Regions from separate parts of the Halobacteroides halobius DSM 5150 genome, predicted to be linked through region 3. Evidence: riboswitches for the same ligand, from Rfam matches in the RefSeq annotation. Region 3 holds a riboswitch; each other region holds the start of a gene.
The links. Region 3 has a riboswitch for S-adenosylmethionine ahead of metK (methionine adenosyltransferase). Riboswitches for the same ligand answer to the same signal wherever they lie in the genome.
Positions count from the first base shown of each region.

Region 1: linked by a shared signal. The riboswitch ahead of HALHA_RS11335 (methionine ABC transporter ATP-binding protein) and the one ahead of metK (methionine adenosyltransferase) in region 3 are both predicted to bind S-adenosylmethionine.
Region 2: linked by a shared signal. The riboswitch ahead of HALHA_RS13025 (vitamin B12 dependent methionine synthase) and the one ahead of metK (methionine adenosyltransferase) in region 3 are both predicted to bind S-adenosylmethionine.

Region 1 is NC_019978.1:2,314,877-2,318,148, forward strand. Features, by position in the region: gene HALHA_RS11330 (methionine ABC transporter permease) at 1-161, opposite strand, end outside; gene HALHA_RS11335 (methionine ABC transporter ATP-binding protein) at 133-1,185, opposite strand; SAM riboswitch class I at 1,280-1,386, opposite strand; gene HALHA_RS11340 (TIGR03905 family TSCPD domain-containing protein) at 1,459-1,698, opposite strand; gene HALHA_RS11345 (DeoR/GlpR family DNA-binding transcription regulator) at 1,987-2,733, shown strand; gene HALHA_RS11350 (PTS mannitol transporter subunit IIBC) at 2,838-3,272, opposite strand, start outside.
Region 2 is NC_019978.1:1,310,581-1,313,852, reverse strand. Features, by position in the region: gene HALHA_RS06465 (ArsR/SmtB family transcription factor) at 434-1,366, opposite strand; SAM riboswitch class I at 1,526-1,646, shown strand; gene HALHA_RS13025 (vitamin B12 dependent methionine synthase) at 1,687-2,382, shown strand; gene HALHA_RS06455 (homocysteine S-methyltransferase family protein) at 2,430-3,272, shown strand, end outside.
Region 3 is NC_019978.1:848,186-851,457, forward strand. Features, by position in the region: gene HALHA_RS04255 (L-lactate MFS transporter) at 1-172, shown strand, start outside; gene HALHA_RS04260 (polysaccharide deacetylase family protein) at 221-1,081, opposite strand; SAM riboswitch class I at 1,237-1,338, shown strand; gene metK (methionine adenosyltransferase) at 1,458-2,633, shown strand; gene HALHA_RS04270 (nitroreductase family protein) at 2,651-3,235, shown strand.

The DNA of each region.
Region 1 (3,272 bases), 1.2 Mb from region 3:
TCTAAAATATCTCCTTCTTCTGTAACTACTACACCTATCCCTAACGGAATACCAAATAACATAGCTACTATCATTGATATTCCAACCATATAAATAGTCTCTTGAATTCCTACTACTAAAAGATCCATATTCTTAGTTAGATAGGTTAATAGATTCTGCACCTTCAATCACCTCAATTCTAATCCCTGATTGCTCATTAAGATCTTTAATTCCTGTTTTAACCTGTTCCCTCTCTCCTGTTAACTCAATAATCAAAGTTCCAAATGGGGTTCCCTGAATCTTATCAATATTACCATATAAAATATTAGCCTCAACCTGATGAGTGTGCACAAACTTGGAAACTATCGGTTGACCAGCCGATCTTCCAGTAAAACTTAGTTTAATTAACCTACCTTGTCCAGGGTTATTAACTGTAACTCTTGATAATAATTCCTCTGGTACATTAGCATTAATTACTCGTTGTAAGAATTTCTTTGTTACTGGTTCTTGAGGAGTAGTGAAAATATCAAGTACATGACCTTGCTCTACAATCTCTCCCCCTTCTATAACAGCTACTTGAGTACATATTTCTTTAATCACTTCCATCTCATGAGTAATTAATACAATAGTAATTCCTAATTCCTGATTAATATCCTGTAGTAACTCTAAAATAGAATGGGTTGTTTCAGGATCTAAAGAAGATGTAGCTTCATCACACAATAATACTTTAGGATCATTAGCCAAAGCTCGAGCAATACCAACTCGCTGTTGCTGGCCACCACTTAGTTGACTAGGGTAATTGTCAGCTTTATCTGCTAAACCTACTAACTTCAGTAATCTTTTTACCTTAGGATTGATATCCTCTTTTTTCTCCCCTGCGATCTCTAAGCAAAATGCTACATTTTCTGCTACTGTACGGGAATTTAATAAATTAAAATTTTGAAAAATCATCCCAATTTCTTTTCTAGCTTCTCTTAATTGAGAAATAGTTAAATCAGTTAAATCCTTATCATCTATAATCACTTGCCCTCGAGTTGGTCTCTCTAATAAATTTAAACAACGAATCAGAGTACTTTTTCCTGCTCCACTCGGGCCAATAATCCCAAAAATCTCTCCTTCATCAATTTCTAGATCAATTCCTTCTAGAGCATTCACTGGTCCTTCCTCACTTTGGTATACCTTATCTAAGTTATGAACCTCAATCATAAATATATCTACTCCTTACTTTTATTTAAACCTTTAATATTCTTATTAATAAAAAATCCCCTTCCCATAAGAGAAGAGGTTTATATAAACTCTCCTCTTATCTCTCAGTTACTAATAACTGCAGGAGTTAGCACCGGGTACTTATTAAGTACTGGTTGCTGGGCATCATTGGGCCAGTCCCTCCGCCACTCTTGATAAGAGATTCTGCTATTAAATTTCAGTTAAGTTGCCAATATAATAACAAGTTAAATTAAAATTGTCAAGGGCTTTTTATCAAACCATCTCCTTTAAAGCTTTACTTAGCTGGTCAGGACAAGAAGTCTCATTTCTACAAGTAATTCCTTCCAATCTTTCTGCTACTTCTTCTACCTGAGAACCTTTTATTAAAGCTGCTATACCAGATAAGTTACCATTACATCCTCCTATAAATTCTATTTCTTCAATAACTCCATCATCAGTTACATTAAATTTAATCTCTCTAGCACAAACACCTGTTGGTTTAAATGTTTTCATTATTACTGCCTCCTATAAATCTTCTTTATCTAGTATATTAAATTTAGTAACAATAATCAAACTTATCAGCTATATTAAATTGCTTTATATAATATTTATATCGAAAACTAAAGCATAAACAATTGTCTTTTTGCTTGTTTATTCGTTTTTGTTCTTTCTTTTTTTTATTTTTATGATATAATGAATTAATGTATTGGATTAATGATGAAAGAATTAGTTTTTATTTGTAAATTCAACTAACACAATGCGTTATATTAAATATATTTAATACAGAAAGAAGTGGTGATTATGTTAAAAGAAGAGCGCCAACAAGAAATCTTAAAAATTTTAAATTCTGAGGAAAAAGTAATTACAAGTGATTTAAGTGAGCGTCTATCTGTTTCTAAAGATACTATTCGTAGAGATTTAAAAGAACTTGATAACAAAGGTTTAATTAAAAGAGTACATAGTGGAGCTCTTAAAAAGGGGCCTCCAGTTACTGATTTCTTTGCTAGACAAAATATTTCCAATGATGAAAAAAAGAAATTAGCTCAAAAAGCACTCCGTTTTATAGAAAACGGTCAAGTTTTACTGATTGATGGAGGTACTACAAATTTGCATCTTGTAAATCAATTTCCTCTTACATTAAATACAACTGTAATAACTAACAGCCCTCCCATCAGTATGGCATTGTCTAACTATAAGCAAGTTGAGGTTATTATGTTAGGAGGAAATTTATATAAACAATCTATGGTAAACCTTGGAATAAACACCGTAGATAGTTTAAAAACAATGAGAGCTGATTTATATATTATGGGCATTTATAATATTAATGCCCAAGGAATAAGTGTACCAACTTTATCAGAATGCTTAATAAAAAGAAAAATGGCCGATGTTTCAACTGAAATACTTGGATTAGTTACTTCAGATAAATTAGGAACAGTTTCTAGTCAAATTGTTTGTCCCACTGAAAATCTAACCTATATGGTGACAGAAGATATTAATCCTGATATTAAAAACATATATCAGGATCAGGATATTATTGTTGTTGATTGATAAATTATGTAGCTTGGACAGACAAGTTTAATATAAATTTACTAAAAGCAAAAGCCGTAACTCTTTCTCCAAAGAGCTACGGCTTTTTTATGCTTTCTTACTTTTTATTTATTTTCTTTTAGTTCATTAAGCAGCTTTTCAAGATTCGGATCACCTATATAAGTTTCTATTGGAATAATCCTCTTATCTCCATGGCTCATTTTAGCTCTTTCTTGCAGGTTTTTATGGACTACAATGATATCTGCATCTTCAGGAACATCTTCTATACGATAGTGTTTTACTTCAATATCACTCATGTTTTGTTTTTTTAACTTTTTCCTAAAAGTCGTTGCTCCCATAGCACTACTACCTGCCCCTGCATCACAAGCAAATGCTATTTTGCTAATATTTTCAACAGAATCAGCAGTAGTATTGCTTTCTGAATCTAAAACCTGCTTACCTTCAGATTTCATAGACTTTGACTGTTCTACAGATTCTTCAAAATTATCTTCTTCATCTGCTCCTTGTTGAAATTTTAATATAGCAGATGTGACCACAAA
Region 2 (3,272 bases), 460 kb from region 3:
ATTATTAATTACTAAAATAATGTTTAAAAAATAAAACAGAGGGGTAGATAAATTAATTAGACAGGTTTATTAACTTATTAACTTATCTTCTAATCAATTTCTTCGCTTTGATTTAATATAATTTGTTAATTTAATATAAATCTTAAATCTTTTGTTTCAAAAAAACAGATTTCACCAACTTTGTAGGAATAAACATCCCTAGAACAGTGAAATCTTATTAAAAATTATATATTAGCAACTTATAATCACTTATTATTTTCTTAACACTCTATTTATAGTATAAAACAAAGACTATAAATAGTCAAGTTTTTTAAATATTATATAAAATTGGAATTGTTACTATAATAATTAGAATCTTATTATCTAATTATTATTTTCTTGGATAGATTTAGTATTCCTTCTTTTGATTATAAATATTTTAAACTTTATAGTCTTATTCCCTATGGTTATATTTAAATCTTAATATTATATCTTGTTCATAATTGCCAAACTTATGGCCAAAGAGATTTATTCCTCCTATATTTCTTGCTTCTTCTTTAATTCCTATTTTCACATCAATAAAATTGCTGTCAGAAATATTTAAGTCAGATAATGTTTTTTTAGATATCTGCTTCCCGTCAATATATGCTCCGTCATCATTTACTGTCCACATTTTCAACAAACCATGCTGAGTTTGATCATTATTCCACCATTCTGGATTTAGTTTCCCTCGTTGTTCACCAAAGTCACCCGGAGAAGTCCATGTTCCTATTTCTACATCATTAATCCAGACCGTAACATCTGAGGGCCAATCTTCGTTGTAATGAGGAGCTTCTGAGCATATCTCCATACTCAACTCTAACTCATTAACATAAGTATTAGCAGGGAGATTGTTAGGGAATCTATATTTAATATGACCTTGTTTAAACCAAAGTAATTGAGCATATATATGCTCAGGCTCAAGAAAAGATTGTTCATCATCAAGAATACCTATATATCCTTCTTCACTAGCTAATCCACAAGTTGGCTGAACAGCAAAATCTTTATAGTTTCCAATTGGCATTGACATTTCAACTAAGTTCATATCAAAGTTCATATTTGCTCCTGGAAATTCTAACAATAAACTATCATAAGTACGACGACATAATTTTTGTGATCCTCTATCTCCAGGTTGATAATTAGTTTCAATCAATCCTGCTTCCTCCAATTTTTTTACATTCACTGTTACTGAAGAAGCAGGCATGTCTAATTGTTCTGAAATCTTATTTAAATTCATTTCTTTATTATTTAAGGTCTCTAAAATTTTCATGCGGGATTCTGAAGCTAATGCTTTCATAACTTTAATAATGCTTTTATTGTTTTTAATCTTTAAAACTTTACCTTTCATAAAAACACCTCTTTTGTTTTAATACTAATTATATGTTTCTGCCTTTATTTTAAAATTCCTTTTATTAATTCATACAATTTAAAACTATTTTTTAATATTCCTTTAACTTTGACAAAAAGTATAATTGGTGTTATACTTATGCACAATAATTAAATATCATCCTTATTGAGAGTGGTGGAGGGACTGGCCCGATGAAGCCCGGCAACCAGTAACAAGTTTGAGTTTAGATGTTACAGTGGTGCCAACTCCTGCAGAAGTTTTAACTTCTGAGAAATGAGGGAAGGTGATTTCCCCTCTTCTCTTAAGAAGAGGTTTTTTTAATGGAGGTGAGGATTATCATAATAAAAGATATTTCAATTGAGATTCCTAAATATGAAGTAAAAAAAGAATTAGGTTATCAAAAACAAACCGAATCTAATTCTAAAATAGAAAAGATGATCTCTGATACAATAAATTTAGCCACTTCCCTATTAGAACCTAAGGGAAAGTATGTTATCTTAGAAAAGATAGATATTGACCAAGATAGGATTAGTTTAGGAGCAGAGAAACTTACTTTTCAAAGTCAAGATATAGCTGATTTACTAGCTGACCAGGAAGAAGTAGCTCTTTTAGCAGTAACTATTGGAGGTAAATTAGAAAAGAAGGTCAATCAACTTTTTACTGAAGGTGAATTAACTAAAGCAACTACTTTAGATGCAGTAGGTTCAGCAGCAGTAGAAGAAGTTGCTAATAGGATAACTAAATTAATTAGTGAAGAAGCTTTAGCCAAAGGTTTATCTCATCTAACAATGAGATTTAGCCCTGGCTATGGTGATACTACATTAGATATACAACCTCAATTGTTGATTCTTTTGGGTGGAGAAGAGTTAGGTATTACTCTTAGTTCTGGTTATATATTAGACCCTCAAAAATCAATTACTGCTTTGATAGGATTAGGTAATGTTGAATCAGATAGACCAAGTTGTGACTTTAACTGTCAAAACTGCGAATTTGAAATTTGTGTATATGATAAATAGTTTTTAATTTATAGTTTAAAGATTAAAAAGAAAGGAGTAGGTAGTAGATGAGTAGTATAGTAGACAGATTAGAAGAAGAAATTTTAGTACTAGATGGTGCTATGGGTACAGAGTTACAAAAGAGAGGATTAGAGGTAGGAGACTGTCCTGAAGAACTTAACTTAACCCATCCTAAGATATTAAAAGAAATTCATAGTAGTTATGTTAAAGCAGGTAGTGATATAATCCAAACTAATACTTTTGGGGCCAATCGCCTTAAACTAGCTGAATATAATTTGGCCCATAAGATAGAAAAGATAAATCAACAAGCAGTAAAGTTAGCTACAGAAGTAGCAGGTGATGATGTCTTTATTTCTGCTTCTATAGGGCCAACTGGTAAGTTATTAGAACCGTTAGGTGACTTATCTTTTCAACAAGCTTATCATGTTTTTGGTGAGCAAGCTCAGATTTTAGAAGCTGCTGGAGCGGATTTAATTAATATTGAAACTATGACAGATTTACAGGAAGCTAGAGCTGCTTTAATTGCAGTTAAAGAAAAGACTTCCCTGCCCGTAATTATTAATTTAACTTATGAAGAAAACTTAAAGACGATGACTGGTACAGATCCTCAAACAGCAATTACTGTTTTTGAAGCTTTAGGGGCTGATGTTATTGGAGCTAATTGTAGTTTAGGCCCTAAGAAATTAGTAGAGATAATAAAGTTAATGGGCCAATATACTGCTACTCCCCTCTGTGTACAACCTAATGCAGGCTTACCAGTTTTAAATGAGAATAATGAAACTATCTTTCCTATGGAAGCTTTGGAAATGGCAAATTATATACCTCAATTTATAGAAGCAGGAGTTAATATTATTGGAGGCTGTTGTGGCTCTACTCCAGAGTATATAAAT
Region 3 (3,272 bases):
TTTTTTATTTACTGCCTATGGTGTAGGAGCTATACTTGGAGGTTTACTTTCAGGTAAGATTAGGGATGTTTTAGGTAGTTATATATATGTCTTTTACCCAACAATTGGTTTTGCAATAGTTGGAATAATAGTTGCAATGTTTATGCTAAAAAAGCCTACAACGGAAAAATAATCTTTAGCTATAGGAAAGGAGTAGATTTTTAAAAATCTACTCCTTTCTTTATTTATAAGCAGAAAGAGAATATAATTTATTGATAGTAACTAGTTTATATCCTTTTTGTCTTAAGGTTTTAATGATTATTGGTAAGGCTTTAATGGTAGGAGTTAAATCTTGGCTTGGCCCACCAGCAGAATGGAAGAGGATATTTGCTCCATCATGAATTTTAGGTAAGACACGATTTATGATTTCTTCTTTTGATTTGGCTTTCCAATCTAAGGAATCAATAGACCAGTGAATAATTTTATAATCTGTCTGCTCTAATTTGTTTAATAAATCATTAGAAATAGCTCCATAAGGAGGCCTTAAAAGATTAGTTTCATAATTTATGATTTCTGAGATTGTCTTTGTAGTATTGTTTATTTCAGAATTAAGTTCAGATTTGTTTAATTTAGTTAAATTAGCATGGGACCAGCTATGGTTACCAATTGCATGTCCATCAGCTTTTATCTTTTGGACTATTTTAGGATTTTTCTTAGCTAATTTCCCTAACAGAAAGAAGGTAGCTTTAGCATTGTATTCATCCAATACATCTAAAATTTGTGGAGTATATTTTTTATCTGGTCCATCATCAAAAGTTAAAGCAATTTTTTTTACTGTTGGCCCTCTGCGAAATACTTTTTTGTTTGATTTAAATGAAGCAGTCTTTTGTTCAGGAACTTTGAGGAATTGATTAGGATAAATTAAATTTGGATGACTAATATTATTCAGTGTTACTAGCTTAGAAATAGTAGTATTAAATCTTTTGGAGATTTGAAATAATGTATCTCCATCTTTAACAGTATAAGCATAACTAGTACCTGCTGTAGAAAATAAGATGAGTAGTATAAATATAAGAAATAAATTTGTTTTAGTTGATAACAACTAGTCCACCCCCTTTTAGGACAAGAATAGAATAACATATATAATACTAACTTAGCAAGCTGTAAATTTTAGTAATCTGATTATGATAAATATTATCAATATTGACATAACTTATTAGTTATGATATGATTATCTTAGTCAATTAAATAACTGAAAATGCATCGAGAGTAGTGGAGGGACAGGCCCAAAGAAGCTCAGCAACCGCCTTTAAAGGGAAAGGTGCTAATTCCTGCCAGGAGTTTTCTGGGAGATGTATAATTTAATTACTTATCTCTCCTGACAGGGGAGATTTTTTATTTTGTGCTATAAAATATTGCATATTGCAAAGAATAATCTTACTAAGTGATTATTAATTGAATTTATTGGAGGTAATAATATGTTAGAGAACAAATCACTTTTCACTTCTGAATCAGTAACAGAAGGCCATCCGGATAAAGTGTCAGACCAAATATCAGATGCTATACTAGATGCAATTTTAAAAGAAGATCCTCATGCTAGGGTAGCTTGTGAAACAACAGTTACTACAGGGATGGTTTTGATTTCAGGAGAAATTTCTACTGAGTGTTATGTAGATATTCCTAAAATTGCTCGTAAAACAATTAAAGAAATTGGTTATACTAGGGCTAAGTACGGATTTGATGCAGAAACTTGCGCTGTATTAACATCTATTGATGAACAATCTCCTGATATTGCTATGGGAGTAGATGAATCTTTAGAAGCTAAAGATAGTGGAGAAGAAGAGATTGGAGCTGGTGACCAAGGGATTATGTTTGGTTATGCTACTAATGAGACCAAAGAGTTAATGCCTTTACCAATTACTTTATCCCATAAATTAGCAAAAAGATTGGCTAAAGTTAGAAAAGAAGGTATATTAGATTATTTAAGACCTGATGGTAAAACACAAGTTACAATAGAGTATCAAGATAATCAACCAGTTAGAGTGGATGCAGTTGTGATTTCTACTCAACATCATCCTGAGATTAAATTAAAGGATTTAAGAGATGATTTAATAAAGTATGTAGTTAACCCAGTGATTGATTCTCAATTATTAGATGGTGATACTACATATTATATTAATCCAACTGGTCGATTTGTAATAGGTGGTCCTCAAGGAGACGCTGGCTTAACTGGTAGAAAGATAATTGTTGATACCTATGGTGGGATGGCTCGTCATGGAGGAGGAGCATTCTCTGGTAAAGATGCTACAAAAGTAGACCGTTCTGCCTCTTATGCAGCCCGTTACGTAGCTAAAAATATAGTAGCAGCTGGTTTAGCAGATAAATGTGAAGTTCAGTTATCTTATGCTATTGGTGTAGCTCATCCTGTTTCAATTATGGTTGATACATTTGGAACAGCTAAAATTAATGAAGCTAAAATTGAAGAATTAGTAGATAAACACTTTGATTTACGTCCAGGACAGATTATTAAAGAGCTTGATTTAAGTCAGCCAATTTATCGTCAAACAGCTGCTTATGGTCATTTTGGTCGTCCTGATTTAGATTTACCTTGGGAAAGAACTGATAAAGTTGATATTTTAAAAAAGAAGCAATAAATTAAGGAGGTAGTAAAATGGGAAGAATTATAGAACCAATTAAAGAAAGAAGATCTATTAGAAATTATAAGAATAAGGAAGTGTCAAAAGAGAAGATTAGAAAGGTGTTAGAAGCTGCAAATTGGGCTCCTTCTAATGGTAATAGCCAACCTTGGGAGTTTGTTGTAGCTAAAGATGAATATGCTAAAAAAATTAGTAAAGTATTTTATGATTGGGCCAAGGATTATATTCCTAATGCAGATTATATACCAGAAGAAAAGAAAAAAGCTATGTTAGAGTACTCTAAAGATTTTGGTGGAGCACCAGTCCAGATTGTAGTAACCTATCAAACTGGTGAAGATGAAATTGAGACTGAAGAATCTTTAATGGCTGCAAGTGCTGCTATTCAGAATTTAAGCTTAGCAGCTTTAGAAGAAGATTTAGGAACAGTTTGGATTGCTGGTCACATTGCTCATGCAGATAGAACTAAAGAGATTATAGATTTAGCTGAAGATAAAAAAATTGCTGGTATTATCCCAATTGGGTATCCAGATATAGATCCAGCTGCTCCACCCAGAAAAGACCCAAATTTAGTTGAGAAGGTCAAGTGGTTAGGATTTTAATAAAGTAAATTGCCCGTGCTTCTAGTTTAGAAGGGCG